DNA from 4 places in the Streptomyces umbrinus genome. Region 4 is predicted to be linked to each of the others. Evidence: riboswitches for the same ligand, from Rfam matches in the RefSeq annotation. Region 4 holds a riboswitch; each other region holds the start of a gene.
What was found. A riboswitch is a leader RNA that binds a small molecule or an ion and turns the genes downstream of it on or off. The one in region 4 is predicted to bind cyclic di-AMP.
Positions count from the first base shown of each region.

Region 1 (2,192 bases), 1.3 Mb from region 4:
TTTCCGCTCAGGTCGGCGAAAAGCACCTCACGCCGGGCGCACCACGCTGTGGATCGGCATGTAGTAGATCGACTCCTCGCGGACGTACGCCCCCGGCTTGGGCGCGTGGATCATCATGCCGTCGCCGATGTAGATGCCGACGTGGCTGATGTCGTCGTAGAAGAAGACCAGGTCACCGGGCTGGGCGCTGTTCACGGAGACCGTCGTGCCGGCGTTGACCTGGTCCCAGGTGGTGCGCGGGAGGGTGACGCCGGCGGCCTTCCAGGCGGCCTGGGTGAGGCCGGAGCAGTCGTACGAGCCGGGGCCGCTCGCGCCCCAGACGTACGGTTTGCCGACCTGGGCGCGGGCGAAGGCGAGCGCCTTGTCGGCCTTGGCGGTGGCGGAGCCGGACCCGGAGGTCCCCGAGGCGCTCCCGGAGCCCGTGGAGGTCCCGGTGCCCTGTGCCGCCTCCTGGCGCCGCCGCTCGGCGTCGGCCGCCTGCTGCCGGGCCAGCTCGTCCGCCTTGCGCTGGGCCTCTTCCTGCTTCTGCCGCTCGATCGCGGCGAGCCGCGCCTTCTCCTCGGTGGTCAGCTTCGAGAGGAGGTCGCGCGCCGTGGCGAGCTTCCGCTGGACGTCCGCCTTGGACGTCTTCAGCGACCTCTGCGTCCTGGTGAGCGTCTCCAGGCTCTCGGACGCCTCCTGCCGCTTCTCCGTCGTGGCGGTCTGCTGCGTCACGTAGTCGTCGACGGACTGCTTCTGGCGGCTGGTGAGCCGGTCCATCAGCTGGGTCTGGTCGAAGTAGTCCTGCGGGTTGTCCGCGAGGAGGAGGGAGGCGGTGTCGGGGGCGGCGGCCCCGGTGCGGTACTGCGCGGCGGCGAACGTACCGAGCTCCTCGCGCGCGTCGTTGAGTTTCTCCGTGCGCTGCGCCACGTCGTCGAGCAGGGTGTCGACGCGCTTCTTCTGCTTGGTGGTCTTCTCCTTGGCCGCGTTGTACTTCTCGCTGGCCGTCTCCGCCTGGCGGTAGAGGTCGTCGACCTTCTTCTCGATTTCCTCGAGGCTCGGCCTGGGCTCCTCGGAGGGGGACGCGTTCGCCGTCTGGGAGAGGAGGGCCACCGAGGTCAGGGCCGCGGTGGCGAGGGCCGGAGTCCGTATGCCCATGGGGCTGGGGGGCCGGGACCTGCGGTGTGGCGCCACGAGGGCGTCTCCTTCCGTCGTCCGCCTACCGAGTTAGCTGTCGGGTTCGGGCGGGTGCTCCGGAAGGTTTGCCCTACGGCCCGTTTCCCCGAAGGGAGTTGGACCGATTCACCCCAAGGTCGGTGGGTCCTCGGTTCCGTCGGCCACGAGGGCCTGCCGGACTCGGCGGAGGTCGCTCGGCCCGGCGTGTTCGCCGGTGCGGGTCGTGCGGCCCACATAAAAGTTAGCTAATTCCTGTGGCCCCTGTGAAGTTTGATGCGCGATATGCCCGATACATTTTCGTGACCTTAGCTTTGAGTCCCGCCCTCCCGGGCCAATTCGGAGGGGTGTGGGCCGAGTTGTCCACTCGATGAAGTCCGGCCCGCTGGAGTGCCCCTTTGGGCAGTGCCCTTTAGGGGCGCGGGGAACTGCGCGACAAGCCACAACGAACCCGCACCCGCGATCCGGCCCCCAGGGACTTCCAGCAAAGTCGCAGGCCGACCGCCTGATCGCGGACCGCTACAAGCCCCCACCGGAGGGTGACAGGACCCGAGGCGAGCAGCCACGGAAGCCCGCACCCGCGCGGAGCGAGCCCGCGGAGTTTCAAGGGTGGCGGCACGCTGTCAGTGGGGGCGCCTAGACTCGGAGAGCGATGAGCAGCCTCTTTGATGACAGCTTCCTGGCGGACCTCAAGCCCTCGCGGGCCCACGAGGAGGAGCCCCCGCCGCCGCCCGAGGACGAGGCGTCGGAGTCGGAGCCCGTTCCGGACGATTTGTTCGGCGGCCGCTTCGACGTGCCGCCGAGCCGGGACGGCTACTACCGCGACGGCGCGCCCAGGCCGCACGTGGACCCGGCCGCGCTCCTGGACGGGCTGAACGAGAACCAGCGCGCGGCGGTGGTCCACCACGGCTCGCCGCTGCTCATCGTGGCCGGCGCGGGTTCCGGCAAGACCCGTGTGCTCACGCACCGGATCGCCCACCTGCTGGGCGAGCGCAAGGTGCACCCGGGCCAGATCCTCGCGATCACCTTCACGAACAAGG
Region 1 is NZ_JAUSZI010000002.1:4,876,275-4,878,466, reverse strand. Features, by position in the region: gene QF035_RS21240 (C40 family peptidase) at 28-1,173, opposite strand; cyclic di-AMP (ydaO/yuaA leader) riboswitch at 1,181-1,351, opposite strand; gene pcrA (DNA helicase PcrA) at 1,805-2,192, shown strand, end outside.
Region 1: another riboswitch for cyclic di-AMP. It lies ahead of QF035_RS21240 (C40 family peptidase); the one in region 4 lies ahead of QF035_RS15580 (M23 family metallopeptidase).

Region 2 (2,192 bases), 3.4 Mb from region 4:
CCGCCCCGCCGACGAACTCGACGAGCCGTTCACCTTCGTCGTCGACGCCTCCGTGACCCTGCGCCTGGCCCCACGCCGCTCCGAGCACGTGGCATGCGCGGAAGGGGAACCGGTACGCGCCGCCGGGGAGTTGGGCTTCGCACAGACCTCCTCCGGCTGGGCGGTCACGTACGCGAGCAACCAGTCCACCGGCTACTGCCCCGACCCCGAATCGTGGCGGTCGCTCGCGGCGGCCCTCACCCGCGCGGGCATCTCCCACTCCGGCGCCCACACCAGCGGCTACACCCACCCGATCACCTACCGCCGCTGCCCGTCCTGCGCCGAGTGGAACTCCGTACAGGACGCCCATTTCGTCTGTGCCCTCTGCGACGCCGACCTCCCGGCCGACCACCGCACCGGCCCGACGGACCTCGCGCTCCTCGCCGACGAGGAGGGCAACTCGGTCAGGATCACGGTCCTCGGCCGGCACCCACTCATGACGGCGGGGCTCGCGGCCGAGATCGTCGTGGAGACGCCTTTTGTCAGCGGCCGCCTCGAACTCGCTCTGTGGCGCCGCCGACTTGAGACCTGGGGGCACGCTCTGGACGCCGCATTCGACCGCGGCGAGGACATCGCATGGATGACGGTGGAGCGAGGACCGTCGATTTCCGTTCGGCTCACGGGAGAACGGGATTGCCCCGAGGTGATCGTGGAGGACGACACGATTTCCATGGCCACCGTGTGCGTTCCCGTCGATCTTCCCCGGAACTGGATCGACAGCCACCGGCAGAAACTGCGTGACGTACTGACTCTCTGGAACCCAGAAGGCTGACCCTCTGGAACCCTGAAGAGCAGTGAGAACGTTTCTGGACAAGTAGTCCCTTATGCCGACTGGGCGGACATCCAGACCCCGCCCGACTTGCCCGTATTAGACACATCACGCACCTAATTCCCCACCTGCGCACGTGAATTGGGTCACGTCCGCTCCGGATGGCCACTTTGCCAAGCCGGTCGATTCACCTTTGCGCAAAGCAAGTTGAACTTCGCCTTCCGAATGGATCAAGAATTCCCATCTGCCCTGAACAGGCAAATGACATCTCCATGTGAATTCTGGGCTTGTTCACGGCATGTGCTCTCGCATACGTTCACGTCACTCCGGATGGACCGCCTAATCCTGCCGCCGCCCGGAGATCCCAACCACCCATTCACTCGCGTACGGCAGGAGCGGGGGACCCAGGTAAGCCGCCGGTCCGGATTCCGGAACGGCTCGGGGTGAAGCCGCGTGCAGCATGCGGCCGGGCAGCTCCCGCCCGAACCCGACAGCTCACCTCGCAGGCGTCGGAGAGGAAACGCGCCATGGCCGCACGAGGCAAGCACCGCCGCCCCAGAATGAACACCCTCACGCGCGGCATCATCGCCGCGGGAACCGGCGGAGCCGCGCTCGCGCTCCCCATCGTGGGCGCGACCGGCGCCCAGGCCGCACAGCCGGCGCAGGCCGCCCAGGTCGCACCGGCCGCGGTCCCGCAGGTCTCGCTCGTCACGTACAAGGTGGTCGCGGGCGACACCCTGACCAAGATCGCCAAGAAGCACTCCACGAGCGGCGGCTGGCAGAACCTGTACAAGGCCAACCGCGCGGTCATCGGCGACGACCCGGCGGTCATCCGCCCCGGCCTCAAGCTGACAGTCGGTACGAAAAATGTCCAAACCTCGACAAAGACGGCCACTGCGACCAAGGCGTCCACCGCGTCCGCCGTCACCCCCGCCGCCGCGAAGACGTACACCAACGACCTCGACGGCTGGATCAGGGAGTCGCTGGACATCATGGCCCAGCAGGGCATCCCGGGGTCGTACGACGGCATCTACCGCAACATCATGCGCGAGTCGTCGGGCAACCCGCAGGCCATGAACAACTGGGACTCCAACGCCGCGGCCGGTACGCCGTCGAAGGGGCTCCTCCAGACCATCGACCCGACCTTCAACGCCTACCACGTGGCCGGCACCTCGATGGACCCCTTCGACCCGGTCGCCAACATCACGGCGGCGTGCAACTACGCCGCCGCGAGGTACGGCTCGATCGACAACGTCTTCGGGGCCTACTGAGCGGGCCGGTACCGGGCCGACCAATGCCGGACGTTCTGGTGCCGGGTGTGCCCGCGGCGAGGGAGACCGACCTCTCCGCGGGCCGCCAGGCTTTCTCCTGACGCAGAACCCTG
Region 2 is NZ_JAUSZI010000002.1:6,939,944-6,942,135, reverse strand. Features, by position in the region: gene QF035_RS30675 (DUF5959 family protein) at 1-811, shown strand, start outside; cyclic di-AMP (ydaO/yuaA leader) riboswitch at 1,168-1,332, shown strand; gene QF035_RS30670 (LysM peptidoglycan-binding domain-containing protein) at 1,336-2,079, shown strand.
Region 2: another riboswitch for cyclic di-AMP. It lies ahead of QF035_RS30670 (LysM peptidoglycan-binding domain-containing protein); the one in region 4 lies ahead of QF035_RS15580 (M23 family metallopeptidase).

Region 3 (2,192 bases), 2.2 Mb from region 4:
CACGCCTCGCCACCGCCCGCGAGATCGCGGAGGCCGCCCAGCGGGCCGTACTGCCCGAACCGGCCGCGCGGATCGGTGGTCTCGAGATCGCGGCACGGTACGAGGCCGCGCAGGAGGGTGCGTTCATCGGGGGCGATCTGTACGCCGTGCAGGACACCCCGCACGGTGTACGGCTCCTCGTGGGCGACGTACGGGGCAAGGGCATGGGAGCGGTCGCCGTCGTCGCCGTACTCATCGGTGCCTTCCGGGAGGCCGCCGAGCAGGAGGCGAGCCTGGAGGCGGTCGCCCAGCGGCTGGAGCGGGCACTCGCGCGCGAAGGCGTCCGGCGGGACATCATCGCGGTCCTCGAGGACTTCACCACCGCCGTGCTCGCCGAGATCCCGCACGGCACCCCGGTCGTACGCCTCGTGAACCGCGGCCACCCCGGGCCACTCCTGCTGCACGGCGACGGAGAGGTACGTACGCTCGCCGCGCCTGAGCCGGCCCTGCCGCTCGGGACCGGGGAGTTGGGGGCCTGGCCCGACCGCGCGCAGGAGGAGGCGTTCCCGGGCGGGGCCATGCTGCTCTTCCACACGGACGGGCTGTCCGAGGCGCGGGACCGGCGAGACGTCTTCTACGACCCGGCGCGGCGGCTGTCCGGGCGGGTCTTCCCCGGGCCCGACGCGTTGCTCGCCGCGGTACTGGACGACGTCCTGCGGCACACCGGGGGCGGGGCGACCGACGACATGGCACTGCTCGCGGTGCGGCGGCCGTGAGGGTGCGGTCGTGGTGATTGCGTGACGGTCATGAGTGCGGCGGCCGTGAGATGCGTCGCTCTTTCGGCGGCCTTTATCACCGTTCGTAGTCGAACAGCATCCCTCCGCACAGCATCTGACGCATCATCAACAGGGCTCCCGTTCCTGAATGTCGATCAACTCGCCCGATTTACCCCGCTCGTGACCTGTTAGTCCAGGCCAAGAGCCGTAACGATCATCAGGAACAGCTTGGAATCCGGTGCCCGGGTCTATTAACGTTCGATAACGCAGCGCGGTCGTCCCAGCCGTCACAAGAGTCGGCTCCGTGCGCACGCGCCGAATCCCGCAAGGGAACCGGGGAACCACCACTTGGGGTGAATCGCTCGTCTTCGCGGTGTAGCGCACCGCGGTTGACGCGCGTAGGAGACCTTCCTGCTCCGAACCCGTCAGCTAACCCGGTAGGCGAGAAGGAAGGAAAGGAGTGCGCCTACGTGGCGTCCAACCGGTCTGCCCTCACACCCTCGTTCGTTCCGGATGAGTTGACGGGTGAGTCCTCGGGCGAGAAGAAGCCCGACACATTCGCCTACGGCGCTCGTAAGGACGAGGAGACGTGGGAGGTCTGGAATCCCAGCGCGGAGACCGTCCTTCCCGTCCGCGGCCGGCACCGCGTCGCCAAGCAGCGCGGCGGCGGACTCGCCCGTAGCTCGACCGTTCTGGGCGTCGGCGTCATAGCCGCCGTCGGTGCGGGTGGCATGGCCAGCGCGCAGACCGGCAAGCCCCCGGTGTCGATCTCGATCCCCGACCTGCCGAACGTCGGCTCGCCGTTCTCGGACGACGACGCCCCCGAGGGCTCCAGCACCCCGATCACCGCCGTCGGCCTCACCACCGCCGACGCCGAGCAGGGCAACTCGGACGCGGGCGAGGCCCTGCGCGCCCGCATCATGCTCCAGGCCGAGCAGCAGCAGGACCAGGTGGACCGCGAGGCCCAGGAGGCCGCCGAGGCCGCCGCCGCGAAGAAGGCCGCCACGCTGGCCGCCAAGGAGCGGGACGCCGCCGAGGCCAAGGTCGCCGCCGCCAAGAAGAAGGCGGACCAGGAGGCCAAGGAGAAGGCCGAGGCCGCGCGCCTCGCCGAGCTCGCCAAGCAGTTCACGCTCCCCACCTCCTCGTACACGATCACCTCGACCTTCGGGCAGTCCGGTGCGCTGTGGTCGTCCGGTCAGCACACGGGTCTGGACTTCGCCGCTCCCACGGGTACCCCGATCAAGGCCGTTCACAGCGGCACGATCAAGGAAGCCGGCTGGAACGGGTCGTACGGCTACCGCACGGTCCTCGAACTCGATGACGGTACGGAGATCTGGTACGCGCACCAGTCGTCGATCGGCGTCAGCGTCGGGCAGAAGGTGAACACCGGCGACATCATCGGCCGCGTGGGCGCGACCGGCAACGTCACCGGGGCGC
Region 3 is NZ_JAUSZI010000002.1:5,771,159-5,773,350, reverse strand. Features, by position in the region: gene QF035_RS25185 (PP2C family protein-serine/threonine phosphatase) at 1-755, shown strand, start outside; cyclic di-AMP (ydaO/yuaA leader) riboswitch at 1,059-1,214, shown strand; gene QF035_RS25180 (M23 family metallopeptidase) at 1,226-2,192, shown strand, end outside.
Region 3: another riboswitch for cyclic di-AMP. It lies ahead of QF035_RS25180 (M23 family metallopeptidase); the one in region 4 lies ahead of QF035_RS15580 (M23 family metallopeptidase).

Region 4 (2,192 bases):
GCACCCTCACCTCGCGCCTGGACCGCGTCCTGCGCGAGGAAAAGGGATACACCTACGGTGTGCGGGCGTTCGGCCAGGTGCTGCGCTCCGCGCCGGACGGGACGGGCGCCGCGATGCTCGCCATCAGCGGCTCCGTGGACACCCCGAACACCGGCCCGGCGCTCGACGACCTCTGGAAGGTGCTGCGCACCCTCGCGGCCGAGGGACTCACCGACGCCGAGCGCGACATCGCCGTGCAGAACCTCGTGGGCGTGGCGCCGCTGAAGTACGAGACGGCCGCCGCCGTCGCGGGCACCCTCGCCGACCAGGTCGAGCAGTACCTGCCGGACGACTTCCAGGCGACGCTGTACCAACAGCTCGCCGCGACGGGCACCGTGGAGGCCACCGCGGCCGCCGTGAGCGCCTTCCCGGTGGACCGTCTGGTGACCGTCCTCGTCGGTGACGCCGCGCAGATCGAGGAGCCGGTCCGGGCCCTCGGAATCGGCGAAGTCAGCGTCGTGACAGCGGAGTAGAACGCGGAGCGGAACAGGGTCGTTCCACGGAGAACCCAGGTGACCGAAGAGTCGCCTGGGTTCTCCTTTTGCCCGGACTTCAGCACCCGAACTGCGGGTTGTCCGTATTGATAGGGAGGTTGCCTGTCTGCCCTGTGGCATGCGCTACAAAACCCTTGATCCGTTTGTTGATTGAAAGACGCCCCGCTTAGCGTCGGTCCGGCTGTTCGTCAGGCAGTGCGCCGCGCCCGCGGCACCGGACAGTCATCGCCGAGTCCCCGTACGGCGCGAGCCAGGGGAGCCGGGGACCCATACGTAGTCCCTGGGGTGAATCGGACGCCCTTCCCGAAGGGGGTCCGTAGGAGACCTTCCTGCTCCGAACCCGTCAGCTAACCCGGTAGGCGAGAAGGAAGGAAAGGACCAGCCACTTCATGGCGTTCACTCGCGCCGCCGGGAAGCACCGTCGTCCCAGCCGTATGAAGCGCACGACCAACCGGACCGTCGGCGTCGCCGCACTCGCCACCACCGGTGTGGTCGGCACCCTGGCTGCTCCCGCACTCGCCGCCGAGAGCCCGGCCGAGCAGACCCTGACCCAGGCGATCACCATCGGCGACTCGGTCGCCGACCAGATCGACGCCCAGGCCGCCGCCCAGCAGCAGGCCGCCGACGAGACCGCCGCCCGCGAGAAGGCCGAGGCCGCCGCCAAGGAGCGGGCCAAGGAAGCCGCGGAGAAGGCCAAGAAGGAGCGCGAGGTCAAGGCCCGCGCCGCCCGTGCGGCCGAGCGCGAGCGCCTGCTGAAGTCGTACACCGCGCCCATCTCCGGCTCGTACGTCTCCACCGGCTACAAGGCCGGCGGCGCCGTCTGGTCCTCCGGCAGCCACACCGGTATCGACTTCCACGCCGCGAGCGGCACCGCCGTGCACGCGGTGGGCGCCGGCACCGTCGTCGAGGCCGGCTGGGGCGGCTCGTACGGCAACGAGGTCGTCATCAAGATGAACGACGGCACCTACACGCAGTACGGGCACATGTCGTCCCTCGGTGTCTCGGTCGGCCAGACGGTCACCCCGGGCCAGCAGATAGGCCTCTCCGGGGCGACCGGCAACGTCACCGGGGCGCACCTGCACTTCGAGGCGCGGACGAGCGCGGAGTACGGCTCGGACATCGACCCGATCGCGTATCTCCGCCAGCACGGCGTGAACGTCTGACGGTCGGAGACCGCCCTCCCACGCGGCAGCCTTCCCACGCAACGGCCCGCCCGCGCGGACACCTCTCCCGAAGGCCCCGGCTCACCGAGCCGGGGCCTTCGCGCGGTTCTGATCACTTCCTGACGGCTTCTCGGCCACTTCCCGGCCGACTTTGCACCGGACGACTGCCTGTTCAGAAGCCAGGTGTGTCCAAAAAATATCCACGGATTCCGGTCCGCCATCGGAATTTCCCGCTCTCTGCAATAGAGTCACCGAACAAGCGTCAATCGACCGCGTTTCGCGGGGGTTAAGGCGGAGGTCCGGTCATGCGTATTCCCGCGCACTCGGTATGCACGGCGATCCGTGACGACATCGTCGCGGGTGTCTACGAGCGCGGCAGCCGGCTCACCGAAGAACTGCTCGCGCGCCGGTATGGCGTCTCGCGGGTCCCCGTGCGGGAGGCCCTGCGCACGCTGGAGGCGGAAGGCTTCGTCGTCACACGCAGGCACGCGGGCGC
Region 4 is NZ_JAUSZI010000002.1:3,548,247-3,550,438, reverse strand. Features, by position in the region: gene QF035_RS15585 (M16 family metallopeptidase) at 1-512, shown strand, start outside; cyclic di-AMP (ydaO/yuaA leader) riboswitch at 750-910, shown strand; gene QF035_RS15580 (M23 family metallopeptidase) at 923-1,696, shown strand; gene QF035_RS15575 (GntR family transcriptional regulator) at 2,002-2,192, shown strand, end outside.